Regions from separate parts of the Desulforamulus aquiferis genome, predicted to be linked through region 1. Evidence: riboswitches for the same ligand, from Rfam matches in the RefSeq annotation. Region 1 holds a riboswitch; each other region holds the start of a gene.
What was found. Region 1 has a riboswitch for S-adenosylmethionine ahead of P6N53_RS01625 (hypothetical protein). Riboswitches for the same ligand answer to the same signal wherever they lie in the genome.
Positions count from the first base shown of each region.

Region 2: another riboswitch for S-adenosylmethionine. It lies ahead of metK (methionine adenosyltransferase); the one in region 1 lies ahead of P6N53_RS01625 (hypothetical protein).
Region 3: another riboswitch for S-adenosylmethionine. It lies ahead of P6N53_RS12525 (homocysteine biosynthesis protein); the one in region 1 lies ahead of P6N53_RS01625 (hypothetical protein).
Region 4: another riboswitch for S-adenosylmethionine. It lies ahead of P6N53_RS02385 (homocysteine synthase); the one in region 1 lies ahead of P6N53_RS01625 (hypothetical protein).

Region 1 is NZ_JARPTC010000002.1:107,067-114,606, reverse strand. It holds gene P6N53_RS01640 (hypothetical protein) at 1-188, opposite strand, end outside; gene P6N53_RS01635 (ASKHA domain-containing protein) at 191-1,747, opposite strand; gene P6N53_RS01630 (homocysteine S-methyltransferase family protein) at 1,765-4,167, opposite strand; gene P6N53_RS01625 (hypothetical protein) at 4,170-4,853, opposite strand; SAM riboswitch class I at 4,927-5,035, opposite strand; gene P6N53_RS01620 (BaiN/RdsA family NAD(P)/FAD-dependent oxidoreductase) at 5,088-6,365, opposite strand; gene P6N53_RS01615 (Na/Pi cotransporter family protein) at 6,583-7,540, shown strand, end outside.
Region 2 is NZ_JARPTC010000032.1:1,995-9,534, forward strand. It holds gene P6N53_RS17530 (glycosyltransferase) at 1-360, opposite strand, end outside; gene metK (methionine adenosyltransferase) at 450-1,640, opposite strand; SAM riboswitch class I at 1,758-1,855, opposite strand; gene P6N53_RS17540 (YlmC/YmxH family sporulation protein) at 1,918-2,178, opposite strand; gene murJ (murein biosynthesis integral membrane protein MurJ) at 2,236-3,807, opposite strand; gene P6N53_RS17550 (S8 family serine peptidase) at 3,998-7,054, opposite strand; gene P6N53_RS17555 (phosphoglucomutase/phosphomannomutase family protein) at 7,208-7,540, opposite strand, start outside.
Region 3 is NZ_JARPTC010000019.1:39,095-46,634, reverse strand. It holds gene glmU (bifunctional UDP-N-acetylglucosamine diphosphorylase/glucosamine-1-phosphate N-acetyltransferase GlmU) at 1-1,066, shown strand, start outside; gene P6N53_RS12535 (ribose-phosphate diphosphokinase) at 1,098-2,045, shown strand; gene P6N53_RS12530 (hypothetical protein) at 2,312-2,437, opposite strand; SAM riboswitch class I at 2,635-2,744, shown strand; gene P6N53_RS12525 (homocysteine biosynthesis protein) at 2,835-4,034, shown strand; gene P6N53_RS12520 (NIL domain-containing protein) at 4,053-4,454, shown strand; gene P6N53_RS12515 (UPF0280 family protein) at 4,455-5,195, shown strand; gene P6N53_RS12510 (hypothetical protein) at 5,255-5,488, shown strand; gene P6N53_RS12505 (ferritin-like domain-containing protein) at 5,599-6,018, shown strand; gene ltaE (low-specificity L-threonine aldolase) at 6,133-7,167, opposite strand; gene P6N53_RS12495 (acetate uptake transporter) at 7,340-7,540, shown strand, end outside.
Region 4 is NZ_JARPTC010000003.1:1,903-9,442, reverse strand. It holds gene P6N53_RS02400 (UDP-N-acetylmuramoyl-L-alanyl-D-glutamate--2,6-diaminopimelate ligase) at 1-1,552, shown strand, start outside; gene P6N53_RS02395 (lipid II:glycine glycyltransferase FemX) at 1,583-2,701, shown strand; gene P6N53_RS02390 (spermidine synthase) at 2,703-3,677, shown strand; SAM riboswitch class I at 3,737-3,843, shown strand; gene P6N53_RS02385 (homocysteine synthase) at 3,915-5,195, shown strand; gene metA (homoserine O-acetyltransferase MetA) at 5,222-6,139, shown strand; gene P6N53_RS02375 (peptide chain release factor 3) at 6,949-7,540, shown strand, end outside.

The DNA.
Region 1 (7,540 bases):
ACAGCGCTTGTTAATAAAGCAATAAATGCCTTGATAAATAAATCTTTCGCCAGGACAACCTTGGCAAATTCCCAATACCAGGATATTCCTATCTCCTTGGTCAGTTCCATATCAACAGCAAAGGCCTGGAGTGCCGTGATGGTAATAAAGATTCCAATGGCATGAATGATAAATTTCTTGTTATTCATGTTTATTCTATACACTCTCTCTCCGGAAAGTTTAGACTTTGCAAAAATAGCTCCTGATAGCGTGGGTCCTCCGCCAGCCCAAGGTGTTTAAACTTAGTGCTTAAAATCTCCGCGTCCTTCCTTAAGGTATGGGATAGTAGCAGCATTACCGCTCCTGTACCGGCTGTATTACCTACCTGTTTTATTCTCTTTGAAGGAATATTTCCCAGCAGGCCAATTCTTTGGGCATTGGCTGGATTTAGATAATTGCCAAAGCCGCCAGCCATTAAAATACTGCTAATATCCGTATCTTCTATTTTAAAGTCTTTCAAAAGAATTTTAATCCCAGCCTCAATGGCCCCTTTAGCCAGTTGTATTTGCCTTATATCCCCTTGTTGGATACTGACCCCATTGGCCAATTGAAAATAGGTCTGTCCATGATCATCCTTTTTCAACCTGCTTCTTATTTTAAAGGAAGTAACTGGTGGTAACTGTGAGGCTTCGGAAATATTGCCCTCGGAATTTATAATTTCTAACCTAATCATTTCCGAGATAGAGTCAATTATTCCCGAGCCACAAATACCCAGAGGCTTTATATTTCCTATTACTTCAAGGTTAACATCATAATCCAACCAGACCTTATTGATGGCCCCTGCTGCAGCAATCATTCCCTTTGAAATATTGCCCCCCTCAAGGGCCGGTCCTGCGGGGGCAGATACTGCTACAAGTCTATCTTTATCTTTTAGTAATATTTCAGCATTGGTTCCTATGTCGATCAGCAATGTTTTATCCTGGGAGTTTGCCAAATCACAGGCAATTGCAGCAGCAAGTGCATCTGACCCGATAAAACCTCCAATAAATGGCGGAAAATAGCATATAGCCTGGGGAGCTATTTGGATTGCCAGCTCTTTACCTTTTATGTATGTGGGTCCCATGGCATAAGGCTGAAATGGGGACTCCTTCAGGCTTGCTATGGGCCATTTTAGCAATAGGTGAATCATAGGCGTATTGCCCACAATAACTATTTCGCAAATTGAGTCGGGTGATACCTTAGCCTCAGAGCAGCATTTCTGTATTAGTTTTTCAATACTATTTATGGCTGCCAGGGTAAGCCTCTGGTAATGCTCCTGGGACCTTGCACCATAAGCCATTCTGGTAATAACATCGGTCCCGAAGGCAACTTGTCCATTTAGTGCTGAGTGGGAGGACAGGCAACTGCCGTCTGTGAGATCATGAAGGTATCCTGCCAGGGTGGTTGTTCCAAGGTCTATAGCCATGCCAAGGTGAGCTGCAGCTTTACTGTATTGTTTTGTGCTGGAAGGCTGAGTATTTACTTCGTCCTCTAGATACACCTTCATCCCATTTATAACCATTGTCTGGCAGGCTAAGGAGAAGGTAGCCCCTTCCTGTCCAGGAATAGTTACCCTGACTCCACATCTCCCGCACCGCTCGGTACCACCGCAGGGTGCGACTAATTCAACACCGGCTATTCTTGCCGCCTCTAATAGCGTTGTATCCCCAACAACCTCTACCATGTGACCCTCAGGTAGAAAGGTAATCCGCTTCTTATTGCTTTTCAACCCATCATCTCCGCTTTTTACAAGCCCACAAGTTCCTTGGCTACACGTACCGCTTCAACGGCATCCTCTGCGTAACCATGGGCGCCAATTTCCCGGGCGTACTGCTCTGTTACAGCTGCCCCTCCCACAATGACCTTACAGTTCAGACCCCTTTCTTTAATGGTATCTATTATTTGGGGCATATGAATCATGGTAGTGGTCATTAATGCACTTAACCCAATAATCTCTGCTTGACGTTCTTCAGCTACTTTAATAATTTCCTGGTTATCAACGTTTTTTCCTAAGTCAATGACATCAAACCCATGATTTGCCAGCATCACAGATACAATGTTTTTTCCTATATCATGGATATCACCCTTCACCGTTGCCAAAACAACTGTGCCGGTTTTTTTGGCAGGTCCCTTGGCCAGTTCCGGTCTTAACCTCTCAAAACTTTTGGTCATAGTTTCCCCGGCCATCATTAATTGTGGAAGGAAAAACTTCCCTTCTCCATATTTTTTACCCACTTCCTCAATACCAGGAATAAGAGCTTTATCGAGAATATCCATGGGTGCCAACCCATCGGTAATGGCCTTTTCAATGTAGCTGATGATATTATCCTTATCCCCTGATAAAACAGCATTGTATAACATCTCCAGGGGAGTGAACGCCTTAACCTCTTCAGTTTTAGCAGGGGTAACTCTACCATCCTTTGACTGTTCCCAGGCAATATATTGTTCCGCCCTCATATCCCTGCCGCATAATACGGCAGATGCCCTGAGGGTTTCCATCATACGTTGTTCCTGGGGATTAAGTATAGCTGCATCTAGTCCCGCATACAGGGCCATGGCAAAGAAAGCAGCATTTATCAAACCCCGGTTAGGTAAACCAAAGGAGACGTTACTCACGCCTAAACTAGTGGTTGTCCCAAGTTCCCTTTTAACCATAGTAATGGCCTTCAAGGTCTCAGGCACACCTTCAGGCTGAGCGCTGACAGTGAGTACCAGACAGTCCACCATTATGTCCTCCCGTGGAATGCCAACTGCTTCAGCCCGCTCCACAATTTTTCTAGCCACAGCCAGTCGCTCTACCGCGGTGGGAGGAATGCCGGCGTCGTCCAGGGTGAGGGCTATCAAAGCAGCACCATATTTTTTTGCTAAGGGCAGGATAGTCTCTAAACTGTGTTCTTCACCATTTACAGAGTTTATGATCGCTTTGCCGTGATATATTTTCAGGGCGTGTTCGATAACCTTTGGGTCTGTACTATCTATACACAGGGGTGCATCCACTAAAATTTGCACGGCATTAACTGCCCTCTCCATGGCTGCAATCTGGTCAACACCACCAACACCAACATTAACATCAAGGATAGCTGCCCCTGACTGTACCTGGGCCAGGGCGTCTCTACGGGTAATCTCAGTTTTCCCTTCCCTTATTTCGGCCTGCAGAGCTTTTTTCCCCGTTGGGTTTAACCTCTCTCCAATAGCCACAGGAATACCGTTTGGTTCAATAGCAACCGTTTTTACCCGGCTGGCCACCCTGAGTCCAAACTGCCTAGATCTCTTCACTGGTTGTAAGTGTTTAACGCTGCCCTTGATGGCTTGAATATGTTCTGGTGTTGTTCCGCAACACCCGCCAAGGAGTGATGCGCCATACTCAACAAAACTGGCTGCATATTGTGCCATTGTTTCCGGCATTTCTCTAAATACGGTTCTTCCATCAACAATCTCAGGCATGCCCGCATTGGGGGATACCAGGATGGGAATGTTTGTGCTTTGGCCCAGCTTTTTAACTACACTTACTAACTGTTTTGGTCCCACCGAGCAGTTAACCCCAATGGCCACAGCCCCTAAGCCCTCGGCCACCACAGCAGCAGTTTCCGGGTCGGTTCCTGTAAAGGTCCTACCTGTTTCATCAAAGGTAAAGCTGGCAACTACCGGAATATCTCCCGCATCTGCTGCTGCCACCAGGGCTGCCCGCATCTCACCAATATCCCCAAAGGTTTCAAAGAGTATTAAATCTACTCCTGCCTCAACCAAACACCTACATTGTTCGTAAAATTGCTGGTAGGCCTCATCAAAGCTTAGAGTCCCAAGGGGCTGCAAGAATTTTCCTAAAGGTCCAACAGAGCCTGCAACCATTGCTCCAAAGGGTTGGGCTGCTTCTTTAGCTAATCTAACAGCAGCAAGATTAAAGTCTCTGACACTATGTCCATAGCCATACTCCTCAAGCTTTGTACTTATTGCGCCAAAGGTATTAGTTGTAATTATATCTGCACCCGCCTCTAAATATAGCCGGTGTATGTCCTTTACAGCTTCGGGCTGACTTACATTCCACTCCTCGGGACACCAGCCTGATGGCAGTCCCTTTTGCTGCAGCAGGGTACCCATAGCCCCGTCCACAACCAGAATTTCCTTTCCTACTCTATCCCTGAAGGTCAAACTTAACCCTCTCCTTCCATTATTCTAACTCGGTATATACAATTTTCTTTTTGGCAGGACATACATTTAACCTGGATAATACTTCTATTAGGACCCCATCCCACCCAAAAGACAAGGGATTTTACCGGCTCCAGTTGGTAATACGGGGTACAATTTATACTTAAATTACCTGCCCCGGCTAGTTCCATGAGAAGTGGTAAATAGGCCAGCTCATTTTCTTTACAGCCGGGAATATACCTTGGTGTGGGGAACAACCCCTTGCTTCGATATTGCTTGGACAATAGATTTACTATCCAATCAGCAACCTCTTGAACTGCAATGTTTCCCACAGAATCAAGTATTATGGCGGTGGTAAAGTTTCCCTGTTTAAATGCTTCCTGTACCTTATTTTCTATAGCTTCTCCTATGGATACTGCTATCACACTAACTCTCTCGATTTTTGTATTATTGAACTTTATACCTGGAAGAGGAATATTATCTCCCCCGGGACCTATCAAATAGCCCTCTAATGATAATTCATAACATGACCAGGCTGCGGTTGGACATAACAGGGATTTTGCCTGTGTAATTACCTCACCAACTATGTTTCCTAGGGGAGAGACTAACGACTCACTATTATCCCCTTGCCCTAGCAGTCCCAGCACCTTATCCAGCCTTATCTCCACCGGCACCTGGGGCAGCAGCATAAGTAACCTCCCGCAAGTAATTTTATATAAAAAAACGCCCATTTAAAGGGCGTAGGTTTAACATCCTTAGCGCACCTCATCTTTCCGAGCTTCAAAAAGCTCCGCAGGAGTTGGCACCGCCGCCATCTTAGGCCGGTTGCCGGGTTTCATTGGGCCAGTCCCTCCACCACTCTTGATAAAGTAATCATTGTCGGTATTTGTTTATTAATCGTAATTTACACTAATTTAGCACTATCAGTCAATACTTTCTAAAGCATGTTTAGCGGCAGCTTCTCCGGCTACATAGCCTGTACTAAAGGCCACCTGCATATTGAACCCTCCCGTATGGGCATCAATATCCAGTATTTCTCCGGCAAAAAAAAGTCCCTTTATCAGTTTGGATTCCATTGAACGGGGATCCACTTCCTTCACTGCTATCCCTCCACCGGTAACAGTAGCCTCATCAATTGATCTGGTCCCTTCAATATTTACAGGCAGTCCTTTTAATAGTAAGGCCAGCCTACGCCAAGTTTCTTTCTGGATCGCTCCCACAGTTACCTGGGGGCTAACCCCGGCCAGCTCTGCCAATACCAGAGCTAGGCGTTCCGGCACCACCGTCGCTAAAGCAGTCTTTAAGATCTTTTTATTTTCCTCAAGGGCAATTTGCCCAAGCCTTCGGGCTATTTCCTCTTGATTTGTGCTTGGGTATAAGTCTATCTCTCCCCTAATGCTTTCTATCCCTGTTTTCTGTTTTTCTATGGACACATACCTTCCTACCCTGAGGGCGCCCGGCCCGGATATACCCCAGTGAGTAAAAATAATGTCCCCCATTTCACAGGCCATTATTTTTCCTTTACCATTATATAGGGTGATTTTTACCGAGGGTAAGGATAAACCCTGAACATCCCTTTCCCTAATCCATGGATCTGAGCATGTTACCGATACCGCTGAAGGAAATAGTTTTGTAACAGTATGGCCCAGCTTTCCGGCTATTTTATAACCATCTCCGGTGCTGCCGGTTTTGGGGTACGAAAGTCCCCCGGTGGCTATCACCGCTGCCTTTGACTTTAGCTCTTTTCCCCCAACCACCACACCGCGGCAACATCCCCACCCTTCAATGAGGGCATCAACCTTTGCCTGGTACTTGATCCTCACACCTAACTTTAATAGATGCTTTTCCAATGCCTCTACCACCTGGGCAGCACTGTTACTTCTGGGAAATACTTTTCCCTGGTTTTCCACCTTAGTCTTAATACCTAATTTATTAAAATAATCCCTTAAATCCTGCCCTGAAAATCTATATAGGCTGCCGAAAACAAACTTCCCGTTACCGGGAATATTGGCAACCATTTGCTCAATATCGGTATCGTTGGTTAAATTACACCTTCCTCCACCTGTTATCAGCATTTTTTTACCTAAGCGTTCATTTTTCTCAAGGAGCAGGGTTTTAGCACCCTTTGCTGCTGCCACAGAAGCGGCCAACATGCCAGCTGGCCCTCCACCCACCACTATTACATCATAGCTATTTTCCATTTCGAACTCACTTCCTATTGTTAATACACTAGTACCAAATATTGTATCACAGAGCATGACGGCTATACATTGGTCTACTAGAGTTAGCAGTTTGTTAAATTACAGTTAAGAAGATTATAAAAAATAATTCTTTGTTAAGAGATTGTTAAAGTACTTTTCCAAAACTTAAAATTTGTTAAAATATAAAAGGTTATGTCTACTAATGGAGGAATAATACATGGCAATTTCTATCCAAGATGTGTTATTTTTAGGCTTCGGTGGCCTGGGTATCTTTCTTTTCGGTATAAAATTTATGTCCGAGGGTTTACAAAATACCGCCGGGGCAAGAATGAAGGAGTTCTTGGAAAAGGGTACAAAGACGCCCCTTAGGGGTGTCATCACCGGTGCTCTGGTAACTGCTTTAATCCAGAGCAGTAGTGGAACCACTGTTTTAACCGTTGGCCTTGTTAACGCAGGCTTATTAACATTGAGGCAAGCCATCGGAGTTATCATGGGGGCAAATATTGGAACCACCATGACAGCCTACTTAATCGGCTTTAAATTGGAAAAGTATGCTCTACCAATTATTGCAATCGGTGTTATTATGCTGTTCTTTATCAAGAACAAAAAGGTAGCCAATATTGGACAGGTTGTCTTTGGTTTTGGTATGTTATTCTTTGGTCTGGAGCTAATGGGCTCTGGATTAAAGCCATTAAAGGATTTACAGTTCTTTACTGATCTAATGGTAGGCATAGAAAATAACCCTTTCCTTGGAGTATTTATTGGCACAGTTTTCACATTTATTGTACAGAGTAGTTCAGCTACTATTGGTATCCTGCAGGAACTTGCTGACCAGGGGGCAGTTACTTACAAGCAGGCAGTTCCGATCCTCTTTGGCGATAACATAGGTACAACGGTAACAGCTTTACTGGCATGCATTGGTACCACCGTTGCGGCACGCCGTGCTGCCATCACCCATACATTGTTTAACATTAGCGGGACAGTTATCTTTTTGCCATTGTTTTTATTTGGTATCTTCCCCGAGGTGATTCGTTTAGCCACTAATTATGTATTTGTATTGATTCCCGGCTTCGAGGGCACCTGGGAAACACTTAATATTAGGATGCAGATTGCCCAAACCCACGGCATGTTCAACATTACTAACACACTTATCCAGCTGCCCTTTGTATCCTATC
Region 2 (7,540 bases), on a different contig from region 1:
GTGCAGCAAGCCGCTAATCATCCCCTGGTCCACAGTCCGGGACTCTTCCTTGGGATGGGACTCCAGGGCAACCAGTCGAAAGGGTATCCTTTGCTGCAAGCCCTCCAGGATTTTTGCAGTATCATCCTCCGAGCCGTCATCCACCACCACCAGCTCCAATTGGACCCACTGGTGCTTTCGCCAGGCAGCCAATCTACGGATAATATATTCCACGTCCTGGGCCCGGTCCTTAAGCACTATCAGCATGCTGACCGGTGGTCCCGGCTGTACCCTAAAGGCACTTATCACATCCTGCGCCAGCCGGTAAACCCCGTAGCAAGCCAGAATAACCACCAGCAAAACTTCCAGAGTCTGATACATAAAAAACACCCCCGTGCTGTAGAGTATGTTTATTACTCCACCGGGGGTGTGTAGTGTCAATGTGGTAAATAAAGGCTATAGAGCTAGGTTTACAAACCTGCCTCTGCCCTAAGTAAACCTGCCTTATCGGTACGCTCCCAGGGTAAATCCAGATCCAGACGGCCAAAGTGGCCATAGGCAGCAGTTTGCCTATAAATTGGCCGACGTAAATCCAAGCTCTTAATGATACCCGCAGGACGCAGGTCAAAATGGCGGTTAATAAGCTGAATAATCAAGTCATCACTAACCTTGCCTGTGCCAAAGGTCTGCACCCGTACAGAAACCGGGTGAGCCACACCGATGGCGTAGGCCACCTGTACCTCGCAGCGGTCCGCAAGTCCGGCAGCCACCACATTCTTAGCCACATAGCGGGCAGCATAGGTGGCTGAGCGGTCCACCTTTGTGGGATCCTTACCGGAGAAGGCACCACCGCCGTGACGGGCACGACCGCCATAGGTGTCGACAATGATTTTACGTCCAGTTAGTCCAGCATCCCCATGGGGGCCGCCAATTACAAAGCGTCCCGTTGGGTTGATGAAAAAGCGAGTATTGCTGTCAATCAATTCAGCGGGTAGCACCTGATGTGCTACTACTTCAATCATATCCTTGCGAATGGTGGCTAAATCCACCTCAGGGTGGTGCTGGGTAGAAATAACTATGGTGTCAATCCGGGATGGCCTATCACCATCGTATTCTACAGTAACCTGGGTCTTACCGTCGGGGCGCAGATACTCTACCATTCCATTCTTGCGAACCTCGGATAGACGGCGGGCCAGCTTATGGGCCAAGGCAATGGGCAAGGGCATTAATTCAGGTGTTTCATTGGTGGCGAAGCCAAACATCATCCCTTGATCCCCTGCGCCAATGGCCTCAATTTCTTCCTCACTCATTTCACCGCTCTTTGCCTCAAGGGCCTTGTCCACACCCATGGCAATGTCCGGGGACTGCTCATCAATGGCGGTAAGGACCGCACAGGTATCTCCATCAAAGCCATACTTTGCCCTGGTATAGCCAATGTTTAAAATAGTCTCCCTGGCAACCTTGGGAATATCAACATAGCACTGGCAGGAAATTTCTCCCCCAACTAATACCAGTCCTGTGGTTACAAAGGTTTCGCATGCTACCCTGGCATTGGGATCCTTAGCTAAAATAGCATCAAGGACAGCATCAGAAATCTGGTCAGCCACCTTATCGGGATGACCCTCGGTAACAGATTCAGAAGTAAATAATTTTCTGCTCAAATGGATTCCCTCCCTGTATTTAACTTTCCCTGTCATTTTAAAATTAAACACCAAACTGCAACACAGCCAAAAAACAAACCCCTCCATATGGGAGAGGTTATTTAATCAGCCATAATAACCTCATCTGTCAGGAAATAGCTTCCCGCAGGAATTGGCACCTTACGTGAGGTTGCCGGGTTTCATCGGGCCAGTCCCTCCACCTCTCTTGATGAGCGATTCAGTTAGAAATTTACCAGATTTATTTTAGCAAAGCAGTTACTTTATGTCAAACAAAGTTTTAATCTTGGTAATACCGGCGATCCATGGGCTGTAGATCTACCAAAATGGCATCCAAACCAAATTTGCTGACCAGTTCCCAGGGAATCACCATATCTTTACCCGAGCGCATCAGCCCGAAATATTTGCTGGGGGCCTGCAATACCAGAGCAATGACCTTGCCGGTTTCCATGTCGATATGTAGGTCCTTTATCGGTCCTAGCTTAGCCCCATCGGACAAGTTGACAACATCCTTGGTTTCCAGTTGTGTTGCCTTAATCATGGCTGTCACCTCCTTATCCCATGCTATGCGGCATAGAATAATTTGGTGCGGCTTTAACTAGCCCCGGGATGGACCCAGGCGTTTTAAAAGCTTATTGGCATAGGTAGAAACCAGTACAGTCTCCTCCATTTTCAAAGTAAAGACTGCCACTAAGAAAATTGCAACACCGGCAGCAATCCCAGCCCCAACCTGCAGGGCCAGACCCAGGGTGCCTAGACCCGCCAATAAGCCGGAGGCATAATAGCTGACACCCCAGGCCCCAGCGGCCATAGCTGCAGAAGCAGCCGCCACTTGCCCAAAGAATTTAAAAATACCGGCATCCCACATGCCAGGAATTCTTTTATTTAGATACCAGGAAAGCATAACAGTATTTAATAAGGATGCTAGAGAATTGGCCAAAGCCAGGCCACCGTGCTTCAGGGGCCCGATAAATAGAAGGCTCAAAATAACATTTACTACAACGGTGACTCCCATGAGCTTTACGGGTGTCTTGGTATCCTGGAGGGCATAAAAGCCCCTGGTCAAAATAATATTGGCAGCCTGCCCCACCAGGCCAATGGAATAAAACAACAAAGCAATGGCAGTCATCTCGGTGGCCCGGGCATCAAATTGGCCCCTTTCAAAGAGCAGCTTAATGATGGGATAGGCCAACACCAGAAGTCCCACACCGGCTGGCAATGCAAAAAGGGTCACCACCCGAAAGGCCCCCCGTACCGTTTTGGCCAGTTCCTCATACTTGCTCTCGGCAGCCATCTTAGTAATGGAAGGGTAGAAAGCGGTACCCACCGCCAGGACAAAAAAACCTATGGGCATTAAAATAAGTCTATTGGCAAAATTCAAGGCTGAAATGCTGCCCTCGGCCAGACCCGAGGCCAAAATCCGGTCAATGATTAAGTAAATCTGGTTGAGGGAAGTGCCTATGGCCACCGGCCCCACCAGGTACATAACCTTGCGTACCCCTGGGTGGCGCCAATCGGTGGAAAATTTGAACCTAAAGCCCTGCTGCCTGAGCTTAGGAACCTGGATCAGGGCTGCCAGCACAAAGCCCCCCACCGTGCCTACCGCCAGTCCCTCAACTCCATACCAGCCTCCCAGGGTCAGGGCAGAAATGATAATGACAAGGTTAGTAACACTGGTACTTAAGGCTGGAATGGCAAAGACCTGATTAGCATTAAGGAGCCCCTGAAAAACCGTAGCCAACCCATAAAAAATAAGTATGGGCAGCATAATCACAGTCAAGCGAATGGCCAGGGTGGCGGTATCTGCCGGAAGTCCCGGGGCTGTAAGCTTGACCAGAAGCGGGGCAGCAAAAAAGCCCACCACAGTCAGCACGGAAAAAACCACAATGACCATGGTAATAACCGTATTAAACAGCCGCCAGGCCTCATCCTTTTGACCCTTAGCCACATACTCACTAAAAACCGGCACCACAACAACAGCCAGGGCACCGATAACTATAGCAAAAACCGCATTTGGGATATTAAAGGCCACCACATAGGCATCGGTGACGGCAGTGGCACCAAACATATAGGCAATGGCCAACTCACGAACAAAACCTAAAATTCGTGACAGCAGGTTAATTACTGCCACCACCAGGGCCGCCCTGGCAATCATTTTTCCGGTAGACAAAAGAGGAACCTCCAGTCTTACTGTACATTAATACAAGTTTTTGACAATAAAAGTAGTATATTCTACTCCCCCGGCAAATATCCTTCACCAACCGCCAGCATTATACTAAAAAGAGCCGGGAAAAGAAACACTAATGGGCCCTGCTATTCTGCAGAACCCATTAAAATCATCTATCTTACCAACAAATAAACTATCGTTTTCCACTGTTTGCTATACTGCTAATCAGTCTAACCATAACGGTGGCCGCCTCGGCCCGGGTGGTCTGCTCCTTGGGAGCAAATATACCTTCCTCCCGGCCATTCATTATGCCCTCACCAGCGATAATGGCAACCGAGTCCTTGGCCCAATCGGAAATATCATCCCTATCGTTAAATTTTCCAAGGGTGTAACCGGTATCCCTAAAGGTTTTATCAGCCATCAGAGTAAGTGCCCTAACTAACATGGTAGCCATTTGTTCCCTGGTGATAGGTTCATCAGGCCTAAAGGTCCCATCGCTATAGCCGGCAGCCAGACCCATCTTCACTGCTGCCCCAACATCTCCAGCACACCAATAGTCAGCTGGCAAATCAGTAAACTTAGCTGCAGCAGTATCCTCAGAAAAACCTAAGGTTCTGACCAACATCACTGTAAACTGTCCCCTGGTAACCATATCATTGGGGGCAAAGGTTTGTGATGTCATTCCCCTCACAACATGTCGGGCCGCCATAATTTCAATATCCGACCTGGCCCAATGATTATTTATGTCCGAGAAGGTCCGGCTAGCCTCCAGTACCGCAAATTTACCCAAACGGTCAACGGTAATAGTTGATTTGCCCGTATCAGGATTATAATCGTTGCTTATAAACTCCCACATTTGAGTTAGTTCGCTAAGACGGTAAACCCCCATTTTCTGAGTGTTTAGCCCGGCAGTGGAACCAATGGGTGAAGTAATGGTTACCTTAATAGGATTATTTGTATTACTAACTGGCAGTTGGGTACCGTCAGGCCACACAATTGTCGGTCGCACATCCACCAGTCTCCCCACTGGACGCAGGTACATTAAGGAATCACTTGAGGGAAGGGATTTTTCTCCTCCAGCTTGCCAGGAAACCCTCATCTGAAGCTGCGCCCCCTGCAAATTTGCACCGAAGCGGCTAAACTCACCGGCCGGTATCTCAATTATCAAGCCCGGCAGCCTTAACTCCAGCGGTCGACCGTTACTGTATATCTCAGTAGCCATAGCTGCTTTAAAGGCCAAGGTAACAGACTTTTCTAGCTCTTCGTCCTCCGGGGCTGAAAGTACAACCTTCCCTGAACTTCTAGAATCTGCAATGGCCTTTTTTACTTCTTCATCCGATATTGGCAAAGAATAGTAAGGAGAATTGTCCGGTAGATTTTTTACATCTACCCGCCAAACCCTGGCAGACACAGGGTTAACCGTGAGCTTTACTTCAGACTCGATAGGCAGCTCAGCCCAATTCAACTTATTTTCGCCAACAAAAATTTTGACCTGATCAGCCATTGTCCAACGGGTACCATCAAAGATAGTTAACTGCCTGGCACCCTCCTTGGACATTATTTTACTGGTCATGGTTATATAAATGGCCTCAATATGGGTTACCTCCCCATCTGGTCCAAAGGATAGGTAGGCCTCTGCCCCTGGTGGAATATCCTTTAAGGCTGCAGAGATAAGCTCCTCCTCACCGGAAATAACCCGAAAATTAACCTCTTCATCAAGCTTAAAGGCTTTGCCGTCGGAAAATTTTATCTCTTCACTGTTAATTTCCGCAACAGTTCCCGAATAGGTCATATCGCCAAAAACAATTGAAAAGGGCTGAGGTCCGTGAACAATATCATGTCCGGCCACTTCAATGGTGTAGGTCTGGCCTGGTTCAGGATTATACACAATTACCTCTTCAACATTATTCAGCCGATCACCCTCAATGTAGCCATTACCCCAATAAATGCCTTTACTATCAGGACCGATAACCTTTAAGTCTAGATCATTAACCAGGTCCTTGCCTACCCCCGGTGTCTTGGGATAATCTGAATAGGCCATGACTACCCGGAAGGGTTGCCCGTTACTGGTATAAGTATAGGTAACTGTTTCCCCTGTTTGCAGGCCAGGGTTGTCCTGATAAAACAGGTTGCCATTTTCCAAAGCAACCAGGGTATTCTCCACATTCACTCGACCAAAACCCTGGTCACTGGCAGAAACACCGGGCAGCTTTTGGGTGCCAAATATGAGAGCTGCCTTAAGCAGTGATGCATTGGGTGTTACCCCCTTGGCCTGAAAATACTGCCTCAGCAGTGCCAGGGAGCCGGCAGTCAGGGCGGTGGACATACTGGTTCCACTCATATAGCCATAGTTTTGATTATACAAACCGATATAACTATCCGAGGCTAGGTTAGGCTTTGTCTTCCTGGTAGACAAAATCCAAGTACCCGGAGCCAGCACCTCGGGCTTAATACGTCCATCAAGGGTCCCCCTGCTGCTAAAACCCGCCACCTGGTCCGGATTATCTGAGCTGGTATCGACACCCCTGGTTCCTTCAGTGGAACCAACGGTAATGGCATTTTTAGCTGCTCCCGGCGAACTTACAAAGGGCTTAGAGGTCTTATAGCCATTACCTGCCGACTTGAGCACCACCATATCCTGATGATCCCAAACAAACTTATCTAAACTATGGGTATCCCAATCATAGACTCCGTCACTGAAGCTGGCTCCCCAACTATTTACGTGTATCCTGGGCTGACCGGGAGTATTGTATGCGTCTGCCAGCAGTTCATAAACCGATGGAATACGCAGGGTTTTTTCTTTATCATTATAGGTAGCCTGGAAATATAGACCGGCCTCCGGGGCTATTCCCTTGACAACCCCCTCGGATTTTGAGCCTGTGCCAACGATACTTCCCGCCACATGTGTCCCGTGCCCATTAGGGTCGGCCCAACCATCCCCGCTAAAATCCTTCACTCCCACCAGCCGGTCCTTTATATCCGGATGTAATAATTCAAGACTCCCTCCGTCAAGGCCCGAATCAGCAACAGCAATTATCTGTCCCTTTCCAGTCAACCCGGTAATGGAAGAGCCCAGTTGATAGGACCAGAGTCCGGGAACACCCATAATGCCGGCGGCCAGGTTATTCTCGGTACGGTAATTTGACTCCTCCCCGTACAATAGGGAAGTGGGCCAGGGCAGCAAAAGAAAAACGTTAATGAGAATTAACGCTTTTAATGCAGTTTTATATTTATAAATCCTACTGTACAAAGATACTCACCCCAAAAAAGCCCAATATGCCCAAAGTTATTCAAAGAAAAAATATGCTGTCTAAGAATTTCGACAGCATAACACTCAATTCCTTTAAATAAATACAAACTTAAATAGTTATTGATAAGAAAATTATGGTTTCATTATAAAATCTTAATTCAAATTCAAAAGCTGCTTTATTTCTTCTTGAAGCTGCTTTTTTTGCTCCGGGCTATTGGCCTCAACATAAATTCTAAATAGAGGTTCTGTACCGGAGGCTCTAATTAACACCCAGGCGCCGTCTGCAAGGACCAGCTTGATGCCGTCCAGGGTGATCTTTTCAACTACCTGCTGCCCAGCCAACTTTCCAGGTGCAAAGGTCTTTAGCTGCTCTAGGATGGCAGTTTTCAACTCAGGCGTTGTATGTATATCCAGCCTTTCACTATACAGCTGCCCGAACTGGGTATAAATATCCTGTAAAATTGCCGTTAAGCCTTTACCATGGTG
Region 3 (7,540 bases), on a different contig from region 1:
CTGTGGTGATACACCTTTGCTGCGTGAAGGTACCCTTAAAAAATTAGCTCAATATCACAAAGATACCGGTGCGGCTGCAACTCTTCTAACGGCAAAAATGGATAATCCCGCTGGATATGGTCGTGTTATCCGAAGGGAAAACGGTGCTGTTTCTAAGATTGTAGAGCAGAAGGACGCAGCACCCGAGGAACTTCTGGTGGAGGAAATTAATACCGGTGTATATTGTTTTAAAATTGAGGGGTTGTTTGAGGCCCTTAGCCAAATAACTCCTGCCAACGCCCAGGGAGAGTACTATCTAACGGATGTTATACAAATATTTGTTAGTAAAGGGCTTATAGTTCAGGCAGTGACCATGGAAGATGCCCAGGAGGTTCAGGGCATAAATGATCGTATTCAACTGTCAAGGGCAGAGCAGGTGCTGCGTCGGAGAGTTTTGGAAGATCTCATGGCCCATGGGGTTACCGTTGTTGACCCAGGTAATACCTATATAGACCAAGGAGTGGTGGTGGGTAGGGATACTATTATTCAGCCCATGACTTTTCTTTTAGGGAAAACCAGGATAGGTAGCGGCTGTTCCATTGGTCCCGGCAGTAAAATTACTGATTGTGTTATTGGTAATAATGTGGATATCCAATATTCCGTAGTTTCCGAAAGCAGCATGGGGGATGGTACTGTGGTAGGTCCCTACGCTTATATTCGCCCGGGAACCCTTATTGGTGATAATGCCAAAATTGGTGATTTTGTTGAGATTAAGAAGTCAACCATCGGCAGTGGCAGTAAGATACCTCACCTGAGTTATGTGGGTGATGCCACCATCGGTGAAAGGGTAAATGTTGGCGCGGGAACAATCACCTGTAATTATGATGGCAAGAACAAGTTTAAAACCATACTTGAGGATGGCGCCTTTATAGGCAGTAATACCAACCTGGTGGCTCCTGTTAAGGTGGGTAAAGGCTCGGTAATAGCTGCCGGCTCAACCATTACCAAGGATGTTCCAGAGGGTGCACTGGGTGTAGCCAGGGAAAGACAGACCAATGTAGCAGAATGGGTAAAAAGACGTAAATAAAGGGATTTTCCCAAAGTTTGGAGGTTAATCAATGTCTTCCGGTAGCAAACGATTGAAAATATTCGCAGGTAACGCAAACCCTGAACTAGCCCAGGAAATATGCCAGTACCTTGGGGTTACCATGGGTGCTTCCAGGATTTCCAGGTTTAGTGATGGGGAGATAAGAGCCGAGGTTGATGAAAGTGTAAGGGGTGCTGACGCCTTTATAGTCCAGCCAACTTCAACCCCTGTAAACGAGCATTTAATGGAACTATTAATCATGGTGGATGCATTACGCAGGGCTTCTGCTCGACGGATTACCGCTGTTATGCCCTATTATGGATATGCTAGACAGGATAGGAAAACCAGAGCCAGGGCACCGATTACCGCCAAGATGGTGGCAAATATTATTACCGCCAGTGGCTGCCGGAGAATGATAACCATGGACCTTCATGCGGGACAGATACAGGGATTTTTTGATATTCCAGTGGATCACCTGCCGGGAGTTCCCATCTTAGCTGAGTATTTTCATCAAACCATGAAAAAGGATGTAGTAGTGGTTTCTCCCGACATTGGAGGGGTGACTCGAGCCAGGGATTTGGCCGAAAGGATTGGAGCTCCCCTGGCGATCATTGATAAACGTCGCCCAGAGCCTAACGTGGCTGAGGTTACCAACATTATTGGCAGCATCAAAGGAAAGTCAGTAATTATGATTGATGATATCATTGACACGGCCGGAACCATAACTAAGGGAGCTGCCGCTCTGATGGAGCGTGGAGCCAAAGAAATCTATGTTTGCTGTACCCATGCTGTGCTGTCAGGGCCAGCCATCCAAAGGTTAGAGGAATCTGTTATTAAAGAGGTTGTTATTACCAATACCATTCCTTTGCCACCGGAAAAGATGATTGATAAAATTAAAGTGCTCTCAGTGGCTCCGCTGCTGGGAGAAGCCATTATTCGTATCCATGAAGACCTTTCTGTAAGCAAGCTTTTCTCATAAGGCAAGCAAAACCCGTCACCCCAAAGGGGGTGGCGGGTTTTGCAGATTGTCGAAAAACTACCTATATTCGGGTTTTAATAATCCCTCACTTCGGGCGAAAATGGGCCGCCTTCGAGTAAACATCGTGTTTACCTCAGGCTTTCGCGGACGTCCATGTCCGCTCACCCATTTTCGCATCCTCAGCTTCGCGAAGCGCTGTTTCCACTGCTTCGAATGTCGCTGTTCGGGATTATTAAAACCCAATTGTATCTTTTTCAACAAACCCGTCACCTAGACCAATAATGGTAAAAGATGGTGTTTAGCTCTTCACTATCCTCGCCTTGATAATTGCCATCGAAGGCTCCGGTTTCTAATAAATCAGGTCTGAGATCCTCTTCATGATGGTTGCTCAAATTAAATCACCCCCTGTTTCGTTATTTTATTTAGGGTGTGATAGATTCAGAAGATGTATACAGGGACTTTAATTCATGATAGTCAAGGATTATTAATGAAGCTGACACTTGGCTTGGGGTAAATTATTCCATAAAAAAACCTGTTGACAGTGAATTGGTTGGTTGGTAAACTTTAAATTACTTAATTTAATAATGTGCTCTTATCCCGAGAGGTGGAGGGACTGGCCCTATGAAACCCAGCAACCATCCGGTGATTTTCCGGACAGGTGCTAATTCCTGCAGAAGTATATCTTCTGACAGATAAGAGGTGTGCAGCGATAAAATCGTTAAACCTCTTCTGTGTAAAGAAGAGGTTTATTTTGTACACGGGCAAGGGAGCACGAAGGAGGAAATATAAATGGGTGTGGAACGTACCTATGCTGAAATTAATGCCCGAATTAAAGAGGGCAAGGCGGTTGTTGTAACTGCTGAAGAGGTAATTGAAAAAGTCCGGGAGCAAGGGCTGGCCAAAACTGCCGCCCAGGTGGATGTAGTTACCACCGGTACCTTTGGTCCAATGTGTTCCTCGGGTGCGTTTTTAAACTTTGGTCATTCCAATCCCCGTATTAGGATGCAGAAAGTTTGGCTGAACAATGTTCCTGCTTATACGGGTATTGCTGCAGTAGATGCTTACATGGGGGTTACTGAGGTTCCCGAGGATGATCCCACCAACAGTAATTACCCAGGGGAGTTTCGTTATGGTGGAGGCCATGTAATTGAAGATTTGGTAAGCGGTAAGGAGGTTAAGCTAGAGGCCCTTTCCTATGGGACCGATTGCTATCCCCGCAAGGAGATTGAAACCACCATTACTTTGGATCAGATTAATGAGGCCATCCTATTCAATCCAAGAAATGCTTACCAAAACTATAACTGTGCTGTAAACCTGAGTGATAAAACCATCCATACCTATATGGGGACATTGAAGCCACGGTTGGGGAATGCCACCTACTCAACTTCAGGGCAATTAAGTCCCCTAATGAAGGATCCCAACTTTGCTACCATTGGCATCGGAACAAGAATATTTCTAGGCGGTGGAGTTGGCTATGTGGTTTGGAATGGTACCCAGCATTTCCCTGGATGGCTCAAAGACAGTGAGGGAAATATAGTTGGTTCAGCCGGCGGAACCCTTTCTGTAATGGGTGATCTTAAGCAAATGAAAGCCCAATGGCTCAGGGGTACCAGTTTCCAGGGTTATGGAGCAACACTGACAGTTGGTTTAGGTATTCCGATACCGATTCTAAATGAAGAAATTTTAAAATTTGCTGCCCTTTCTGATGAGGAACTGCACGCTCCGGTGGTAGATTACAGCGAAAATTATCCCAACCGGGTGGGTGGTAACCTGGGACTGGTAAGTTATGCACAGCTTAAGTCAGGTAAAATAACTGTTGAAGGCAAGGAAGTGGCCACTGCACCCCTTTCCAGTTATCCAAAGGCTAGGGAAATTGCCGGTCTCCTGAAAACCTGGATTCAAAAGGGAGATTTCCAATTGGGAGAGCCTGTACAATTACTACCCGGACCATCAGCAGGCCTAACAGCTAAACCTCTGGATATAAGATAAAGAAGGGAGCGGATTGATATGGCACCGCATAAAATTGTACTGCGTTTTAGTTCTACAACTTCAGATCGTCCAATAATATATCACTTGGTTAAAGATTATGACTTAGTGGTTAATATAGTAAAGGCAAAGATAAATCCTCACCTGGAAGGAACCATGGTTTTAGACCTGGACGGGGAAAGATATGAGGAAGGTATTGAATACCTTCGCAATCAGGGAATTACGGTACACCCCTTAAATCAGGAAGTAGTTCGCAACAATGATAGGTGTACCAGTTGTGGGGCCTGCACGGTTCACTGCCCTGCTGGGGCCCTCTTTATGGAGCGTCCCTCAATGGAAGTGAAATTCAATGGTGATAAGTGTGTTGTCTGCCTACATTGTTTAAAGGTTTGCCCATTAAGGGCAATGGAGGTAAGGATCTAATTGGAATATATCCAGCGAACCTATCGTAACCTGCACAAGCAGGCTGATTTGGTGCATTTCCAAGTTAGCATTCAGGAAACGGATTTGGATATTGGTGTTCGGAGAGACCGCTTTAGTCCAGAACTTGTTTCTTGGATCGAAGTGTTAGTACAGGAACAGAGAAAGTACCTGGAAGATTACATTCAGCGGGATCCCCAGTTTAAAAAGACTCTAAAGCCTCACGAAATGTTGGAGGGAGCTCCGAAACTGGCTATTGAGATGGCCGAAGCAGCCAGAGCAGCAGGGGTAGGGCCCATGGCTGCAGTTGCCGGTGCCTTTGCCCAGTATGTAGGAAAAGCCCTTGCTAAGAGAACCAGGGATGTTATTGTTGAGAACGGGGGAGATATATTTATGCGCAGCACCAGTACCAGGAAGGTTGGTGTATTTGCAGGTTCCTCCCCCTTTACCAATAAAATAGCCGTAGAGATTAAAAGTTGGCAAACACCCCTGGGGATTTGTACTTCGTCGGGTACCGTGGGCCACTCTTTGAGCCTTGGCAATTCCGATGCTATCATTATTTTATCTCCCTCTACGCCCTTGGCAGATGCTGTAGCCACCGCGGCAGGCAATTTGGTTCAATCGGAAGAGGATGTGCAAAGGGCTGTGGATTTTGCCGCATCGGTGACCGGGGTAGTAGGTGCTATAGCCATAAAGGGTGAAAAACTGGCAGCCTGGGGTCAGATAAAGCTGGTGCCTATGTAAAAACACCTTATTAATTAAAGCCAACTAGTGTAAAATGAAGTTAATTTAACTAAAGGCGGGTGTTTATTATTAATAAGCCAGTGTGTTCTCAATGTCAGAAAGAAATGGTCATGATTATGTCGGAGGAATCCCTTAATCAGGAACCGCAAATCTTTGCCCTTAATGAGCTGATTAGAAAAGATGATGGTACATACGAAGTTAATCAAGAACGGGGTTTACCTGTAGTGATTATCCTCTGCGAGTCCTGTGGGTATATCATGCAGTACTCAGCCCACAAGATGAAAATGGGCTAGGAGATAATAAATTTTTAAAGAAAGATAAATGCAATACTTTTGTCATGGCTAAAATTTAAAAAGTTTTCTACAATATAGTTACATGGGAACTATATAAGGAGGAACAGGTCATGGAGTTAACTATTAACGATATCCTTGATGTGGCTATTAAATCCGAGGAGAGCAGCTTTATATTTTACAAGGAGATGGCAGGTAAGTCCCAAAATCCCGAAACGGTAAAAATTCTGAAGAAGCTTTCCCAGGATGAAAAGGATCATTTGGAATATTTGATTTGGCTAAAGTCCGGCGACCCCATTAACGAACAGGTCTACTTTGACGGCTTTGAGGAAGCAGGACAGCTTAGTGCTGAAATGTTACCAAAAGAAGTATTGCAAATTGCCATTCAACGGGAAGGGGCAGCAGCCAAAATGTACCGTCAAATGGCAGACATTTTCAAAGAACAGCCAGATAAGAATTTTATTTTTGAACGTATGGCCCGAGAAGAAGATCATCACGCCTCCGCAGTAGCCGCCATGCTCAAAGAGTTCTAAAACATAACCTGAGTCAGGGATGGTTCTCAGACTCACTTTTGCGAACAAAGATGAAACAAAGGCTCAACTGTCAGGTGTGTACCTGATTGTTGAGCCTTTGCTTTTGGAATTGACTCAGTTTAGCAGGTCTTTGGTTGTTGATATTACGAAGTCTATGTCTTGGGAGGAGACATCCTTGTGGGTGACCATTCTGATGATGCCTGGTCCAAAGGTTGCACACTTTATATGTTGAACGGACAGCTTGTCCACCAATACAGAGGCAGATATTTTCCCCTCAACTTTTACTACAATTATATTTGTCTGGACCCTTTGCAAGTCAATACTTATGCCAGGTATAGAGGAAAGGCCTGTAGCCAGGCGAAGGGCGTTAGCGTGGTCTTCTTTTAATCTATCCACTGACTGAAGGGCTATTAAGCCCGCAGCAGCTAAAACACCGGCTTGACGCATCCCTCCACCTAAAATCTTGCGATACTTGCGGGCAGCGTCAATAAATTCTGAGGTTCCTGCCAGAAGTGAGCCTACCGGGGCTGACAAACCCTTTGATAGGCAGAACATAACGGAATCGCAGCAACAAGTAAGCTCTTTAACATTGATATTAAGGCTAATGGCGGCATTAAAAATCCTGGCACCATCTAGGTGAACTTTAAGATCTTGCCTATGGCATATCCCATATAGCTCTTCCATGGTAGCCGGGGCTAAAACCGTTCCTCCCCCCCGATTGAAGGTGTTTTCTAAGCAAACCAGTGAAGTTTTGGGGAAATGGATATCTTCCGGTTTAAGGGTTTCTTTAAGGATTTCAGGGCCTTGGGGAGTTAATAGTCCTTTCACCGGGTTAAGCTGGACACCTGCAAGCAATGCCGGCCCACCGGCTTCATAGTAATAAATATGCGCTTCGCTATCTAAAATAACCTCTTCGCCTCGTTTGGTATGAACCAGCACCGCAATTTGGTTACCCATGGTTCCTGAGGGAACAAAAAGAGCAGATTCCTTTCCCATTAAAGCAGCAGCTTTTTTCTCCAGTTCTCGCACGGTAGGATCCTCGCCGTATACATCATCCCCAACCGGGGCGGAGGCCATGGCAGCCCGCATTTCATTTGTTGGCAAAGTAACTGTATCACTCCGCAAATCAATAGCTTTTATTTTAATCATCTCCTAATAAGGCTCCGGGCCAGTAATTTTATGGGTTACTTAAAAAGTATACTACAGAGTTTTAAAGGCGCAAATTTTATTTTATTTTGTCATATTCATAATAATCCGAACAAGTTACTCTGATATAATCATGATTGGTTATCCCAACTACAATATTAGATGGAGGCATAAAATGGCAGCAACAAATGTAACAAACGTAAAACATGTTACCGCTGACCCATCTGCACTAGGACTATTTGGACTGGCTATGGTTACCCTGGTGGCTTCTACCCAGAAGCTTGGTTGGACCGAGGGGGTGGCCCTTGTGCTACCCTGGGCTATTTTTCTAGGGGCATTTGCCCAACTGATGGCATGCATTTTAGATTTTAAGAAG
Region 4 (7,540 bases), on a different contig from region 1:
ATATTTGCAATTATTAAAGCTCCTCAAGGGGTTATCTAGCTATCAATTAATGGGTAATTCCGCTAAAGATATTACAGCTATTGCCAATCACACTGGAAATATTGTCCCTGGCTCACTGTTTATCTGTGTTCCAGGATTAAAGGTTGATGGGCATGATTATGCCTCCCAGGCCATAGATAAAGGTGCAGCGGCTTTGGTGGTGGAAAGAGATATTGATGTTGATTGCACTAAAATCCTAGTGCGAGATGCCCGGCAGGCCCAGGCTCTACTTAGCCATGCCTTTCACGGTTATCCTTCAAGGGAAGTCGAAGTTATTGGTGTTACAGGAACCAATGGCAAGACCACCACTACTTTCTTCATTGAATCAATACTAAACCAATTTGGCCAAAATGCCGGGAGGATTGGTACAATTAATTGTCGGTATGGCAATTTAATTTTTCCCTCCAAACATACTACTCCCGATTCCATAAATTTAAATAAATTATTAAGTGAAATGGTTAAGTCTGGTACCAAGGCAGTGGTGATGGAGGTATCCTCCCATGGTTTGGCCCAGAATAGGGTGATTGCCTGTGATTTTGATGTTGGAATTATATCAAACGTTACCCATGATCATTTTGACTTTCACAGGAATTATCAGAGTTACTTGGAGTCAAAGGCTTTATTATTTGAATATCTGGGTCGAGATAGGGAGGCAAAATCACGTCTAAAGTTTGCAGTGGCCAACGCCGATGATGCCAGTTACGATTTTATAGTCAGCAAAGCTGCCGTACCGGTTCTTAGTTACAGTATTTATGGTCCCAGTGATATAAGGGCATCAAATATTGAATTAAAATCTAATGGATCGTCATTTGAAATTAAGGTGGGTGGCAAAAAATATAAGTTTTTTTTAAAACTACCCGGACTATTTAATATTTATAACGCATTATCGGCAATTGCCTATGCCTGGGGCAGGAATTACCAATTCGAAGGGGTACAGTCTGCCCTGGCAGAGGTACAGAGGGTGCCGGGCAGATGCCAGCGTGTTGATGAAGGACAAGATTTCGAGGTAATTGTAGACTTTGCCCATAATCCAGACGGACTTAAAAACATTCTTACCTTTGCTCCCAAAATACCTGAAACCAAACGTATCATAGTCTTCGGCTGTGAAGGCGGCAAGGATAAAACTAAGAGACAAATTATGGGCTATATAGCAGGCATGCTTGCGGACTTTACAATAGTTACCATGGACAACCTATATTCCGAGGAACCCTTAGAGGTTGTCCAACAAATAGAAAAGGGATTGTTAGAGGCTGGAAGAAGAGAAGGCTTAGACTATATAATCATTTTGGACAGGGCAGAAGCCATAAAAGAAGCAATTGCTATGGCTGATAGTGGTGACCAGGTAATCATAGCAGGTAAGGGGCATGAAACCACACAAACTATTTATAAACAGGTGAAGCCCTTATGTGATTGGGAGATAGCGGCTGGTGCCATTCAGATGAAATTAAGGAACAGTTTAAAAAACTCCAAAATCTATTATTTAGCCTCCTTGCAGTTGCAGCAAGATTGCTAGATGCCTATTTCAAAGATAGAGGGGATAGTCATGTACAAGGTAGTGGAAGTAACTCAAGAACAGCGAGAACATTTTGACGATATCATAAAAGAATATCCCCAGTGTGATTTTATGCAGACCTATACCTGGGGAAATTTAAAGGAAAAAACGGGCTGGGTGCCATTTAGGCTGTTGTTTTACAAGGGCGAGGCTGTCAAGGGAGCTGCATCAATTTTAAAAAAGAAGCTACCCTTTAGCAACTTTTCCTTTTTGTATATTCCCAGGGGGCCCCTGCTGGATAACTTTGAGGATGAACGGGTGTTTGAATCCTTTATGAATGAAATAAAGGTCCTGGCCAAGAGGGAAAGGGCTATTTTTGTCAAGTTTGATCCCGATATCTATGGTCCTGCTCCGGTATTGAAGGGGTATCTAAAAGCTAAAGGTTATAAAAGTAGCAGAATCAGAGGCAATTTTAGTGGCCTACAGCCAAAGCATGTATGTCGTTTGAACCTTGAGAAAAGTTTAGATGAAATCTTTGAGGGCTTTTCATCTAAAACCCGCTACAATATTAGGCTTGCCCAGAAAAAGGGCGTTACCATAAAAGAAGGGACCATTGAAGATATTCCGATTTTCTATGAGTTATTGGAAGAAACCTGCCGCAGGGATAATTTTGGTGTCAGGGCACTCTCCTATTTTGAGGAGCTTTATCGCCATTTGATAGAAGGAGGGAAGGGCAAGCTGTTATTAGCCTCCTATAATGGTAGATATATCTCGGGAGTACTGGTGATAGCCCATGGGCCAAAGGCTTGGTACTTATATGGTGCCTCCAGTGACAATTACAGAGAAGTAATGCCAAACTACTTACTCCAATGGACAGCCATAGCCTGGGCCCATCAGTGTGGCTGCAAGATTTATGACTTCCTTGGAGTAGCAAGCGATTTTAATCCAAACAGTACCTTATATGGTATGTATAAGTTTAAGCGGGGTTTTAACCCGGAGGTAGTGGAATTCATCGGGGAGTATGATATGGTTCTAAATAAGGGGATGTATCTTTTTTGGAATCTGGCTGAACCCTTATATCTTAAAGCCTTAGTTAATCTAGGCAAATTACAGCTATTGCTAAAGAAAAATCTAAGCAGGCGACAAAACTGTGATCCAGCGGTGGAATAGAGTGAATTTAATAAATCCCTTAATGTTAAGAAGAATATATCTATTTTTACCCACCCGGTTAAGGGTGCTAATTAAGAATGGATTGTTGCCCCTGATCCGTGGTAGGGTTGTCTTTGAATGCCGCACTTCATTTAATAATCTGCAGGTAATTGATAAAAGGGGTCGGAGGTATTTAGTGTTTTTGGATGACAGGCAGTGCCCCAACCTTCAATTTCCGGAGCATTTTTATCAAAGCTATATGTCCCTAGGGGAACATAGGGACAATTCCCCCCCCTATGCGGGCTATTGCCATTTGGGGCATTTGTTTAACCCGTCCATTAAGAGTGTTTTAATGGTTGGTTTAGGAGGAGGGGTAGTACCAAGGCAGTTCTTAGATATCTATCAAGACATTAAAACCCTTAAGGTCTTGGAGATCGACCCGGTGGTAGAGCAGGTAGCCAGGAACTATTTTAAATTGCCCGAGGACAAAAGACTAGCAGTCTCCATAGGTGATGGCAGAGAACTAATGGAACAGGAACAAAGCAATTATGACTTGATATTAATGGATGCCTTTCTTTCAAAAACCATTCCCTTTCATTTAGCAACGGTGGAATTTTTTCAATTGGTTTCTGCAAAGTTAAATGATAGGGGAGTGGTTTTGATGAATGTTTTTGGCTCCCTTTTAGGTCAACATTCAGGTGTTTTAAACAAGGTATTGGCCTCTTTGAAGATTGTATTTGAAAATCTATATATGATTCCTGACATGCCAGACCAGCCGGAAAGGCTTCAGAGTGTCATTGTAGTTGGATGTAAATCTTCTGAAGTGAACGAGGAGACAGTTATAACCAGGACTAAAAAACATGGCAATTTAGTGTGTGGTTATTTAACGGATATTAATTTGGTGATTGGAAAACTTCAAATTGTGGATTATATGACTAAAACCGATATTCTAAGAGATAAGGATAAGCCAGAATCCGGAATGCTTAATTTATATTAAGTATTGACACTGTTATTTAGGGAAAATATAATAATAGCCATAGAATTGAATAGCAATTACTCTTATCCAGAGTGGTGGAGGGAAAGGCCCTATGAAACCCGGCAACCGGTCAGCTTAAGCTGACAAGGTGCTAATTCCTTCAGGACATAGTCCTGGCAGATGAGAGAGGACGGTTTAAAGCACCCCTTCATCTGTGAAGGGGTTTTTATTTTTTATCTTAAGAAGGAGGAATATCTTATGAGTAATGAAAAATTAGGATTTGAGACCTTGGCGCTACATGCCGGGCATAACCCAGATAGTGAAACCCTATCCAGGGCTGTTCCCATTTATCAGACTACTTCGTATGTTTTCAAGGATTCCGAACATGCGGCTAACTTATTTGGGTTGAGAGAAGAAGGACATATTTATACACGCATTGATAACCCAACCACTGATATTCTAGAGAAGAGATTGGCTGCCCTTGAAGGAGGGGTTGGAGCATTAGCCTTTGCCTCTGGCCATGCTGCCATCACAGCTGCAGTTTTAAACATTGCAGCTGCTGGAGATGAAATAGTATCCTCAACTAATCTTTATGGCGGCACGGTGAACCTCTTTACCCATACTTTCTCCAGATTAGGCATCAAGGTTAAGTTTGTTAATCCTGAAAATCCAGACGAATTTAAAAAGGCAATCAATGACAAAACCAAGGCCGTTTTTGCAGAGATTATAGGCAACCCCAAGTGCGATGTATTGGATATTGAGGCGGTAAGCGCCATTGCCCATGAAGCAGGAATTCCCTTGATAATTGATGGTACCTTTGCCACACCATATCTTTGCCGACCCTTAGAATACGGGGCAGATATAGTTATTCACTCTACTACTAAATTTATAGGTGGTCACGGTAATAGTATCGGAGGAGTCATTATCGACTCAGGTAAATTTGACTGGACACAAAATAATAAATTTCCGGGACTGACCAGCCCAGATCCCAGTTATCACGGAATAACTTACACTAAAGATGTGGGTGCAGCTGCCTATATTGTTAGGGCCAGGGTTCAGCTACTCAGGGATTTTGGTGCATGTATCAGCCCCTTTAATTCCTTCTTATTACTGCAGGGCATAGAAACTCTGGCTCTAAGAATGGATAGACATGTAACTAACGCTCAGAAGGTGGCTGAATTTCTGGCAAATCACCCTAAGGTAAGTTGGGTTTCCTACCCTGGACTGTCTAACCATCCATCCCACAGCCTGGCCAGTAAGTATCTAGCAAAGGGTGCGGGGGCAATTCTAACCTTTGGCATAAAAGGCGGGGTGGCCGAAGGGAGAAGGTTTATTGATAGCTTAAAAATATTCTCTCATTTAGCCAATGTGGGGGATGCCAAATCTTTAGTAATTCACCCGGCCTCCACTACACACAGTCAGCTTTCTGAAGAAGCACAGCGTAAGGCAGGAGTTTCTCCTGAACTGGTACGATTGTCCATCGGGTTAGAGAGTGTTAAGGATTTATTGGAGGACTTGGACCAGGCATTAAGGGCTTAAGGCTACAGTAGAAAAGGAGATAAATTATGCCCATAAAAATTCCAGATAACCTTCCCGCTAATGATATATTAACCGGGGAAAATATTTTTGTTATGACCGAGACTAGGGCTGTTCATCAGGATATTCGGGCTTTAAGGATTGCCATATTGAACCTTATGCCCACAAAAATAACAACGGAAACTCAATTGCTAAGACTTTTGGGAAATACGCCACTCCAAGTGGAGGTAGAACTTCTCCATACCCGGACCCATATTTCTAGAAATACACCCCTGGAGCATATGGCTCATTTTTATAAGACCTTTGACCAAGTCAAAGAGCAAAAATTCGATGGTTTAGTAATAACAGGTGCACCGGTAGAACACATAGATTTTGAGCAGGTTGACTATTGGCAAGAACTTCAAGAGATTATGGAATGGTCAAAGCATCATGTAACCTCTACCTTTTATATTTGCTGGGCAGCCCAGGCTGGATTGTATTATCACTTTGGAGTACCAAAGTATAAGCTGCCGGAAAAAATGTTTGGAGTCTTTAGTCACCGGGTAAATCAAAAGAATGTTAAACTACTCAGGGGCTTTGATGATGAATTCTTTGTACCCCATTCTCGCTACACCGAGATAAAGGGGGAGGACATAGTTGAAAATCCCGGACTGGAGATATTAGCAGAGTCTGAGGAATCAGGAATTTACCTGGTGGCGACAAAGAACAGGCGAATGTTTTTTGTTACAGGTCATTCAGAATATGACCCACAAACATTAAAGTTGGAATATGAGAGGGATATCAGCAAAGGTATAAACATTGCTATACCAAAGAACTACTATTACCAGGATAACCCGCAAAACCCTCCCGTTGTTAAATGGCGGGGACATGCTAACCTGCTATTTTCAAACTGGCTTAATTATTACGTGTATCAGGAGACACCTTATAATATAAATGATATTAACTAATCCTGATATTCCAATAGGTTATGTAACTAATGTTCCTGATAACAGGATGATATGGATAAGGGTTAAACTATTTTTAGAATCAAATATTGAGAGTTAAGTGATGGTTCTTTAAGAAACAGAACCATCACTTTTTTGTTCGAATATCTTTTAGTATAAGCACGTATTATTTTAAGGACAAAAGAGTAAATGGCAAATATATTCTGTAAATTTTGAAAAATCAGAAGGGAAATTAGTAATAAGAGACGAATTAGTCAACGAAATAATAGCAAACATAAGGAGGTGAATGGATTGGATTTAGCAGCAATTCTAATGTTCATATACATTTTTACCCTTCCTTTTGTAGTTTTAGCAATAGATAAATAAAAGAATATACTAATGTAACCGCCTGAGGGCGGTTTTATTTTTAGATTTTTTAAAAAAGTTAATTAATCCTCAAAATCTATAGAGGAAAAAGTGAGAAAAAGAGCGAAATAAAAAAATAAAAGTACGGCAACGAAGTATCATAAGGAGGTGGAACTATGGAGTACTCACAATTATTATGGATGGGTTATATTCTATCCCTTCCTTTTATTATTCTGGCCGTTGACAAGAAATAGTTTAAAACCGCCGATACAGGCGGTTTTTATTATTTTTCTAGTGCCTATATTTTGTATAATATACGATAATTCTTGCTGTAAGCTAGTTTTCCTTATAATATATAATATGTTCGGATTATCTTTTGCGTCAAGAATGGTATAATATCATGTTAGCAAAAATAGCAATTACAGTTTAAATATTAATAAAGAAGAACGGGGGATATTTTTTTCGGCATGAGCCAGACAATTAATGAAATTACAAGAAGAAGAACCTTCGCAATCATATCTCACCCTGATGCAGGTAAGACAACCTTGACCGAGAAACTCCTGCTTTATGGAGGTGCAGTACGTCTGGCTGGAACGGTAAAATCCCGTAAAGCCAAGCAACATGCGGTATCAGATTGGATGGAGTTAGAGAAACAACGTGGCATTTCGGTAACTTCAAGTGTATTGCAATTTGAATATATGGGACACAAAATTAACATATTAGATACACCGGGTCACCAGGATTTTAGTGAAGATACCTATCGTACCCTAATGGCAGCAGACAGTGCCGTCATGTTAATTGATGCCGCTAAAGGTGTAGAGGAACAAACAAAAAAATTATTTCATGTCTGCCGTAAAAGGGGTATCCCTATCTTCACCTTTATAAATAAAATGGATAGACATGGCAGAGAGCCATTAGATTTACTAGATGAAATAGAAAAGGTACTGGATATCAAATCCTATCCTATGAATTGGCCAATTGGTAGGGGACGGGAATTTACAGGAATCTACGAGCGTGCTACTTCTAAAATAGAACTTTTTTCTGGTACAGGACATGGTT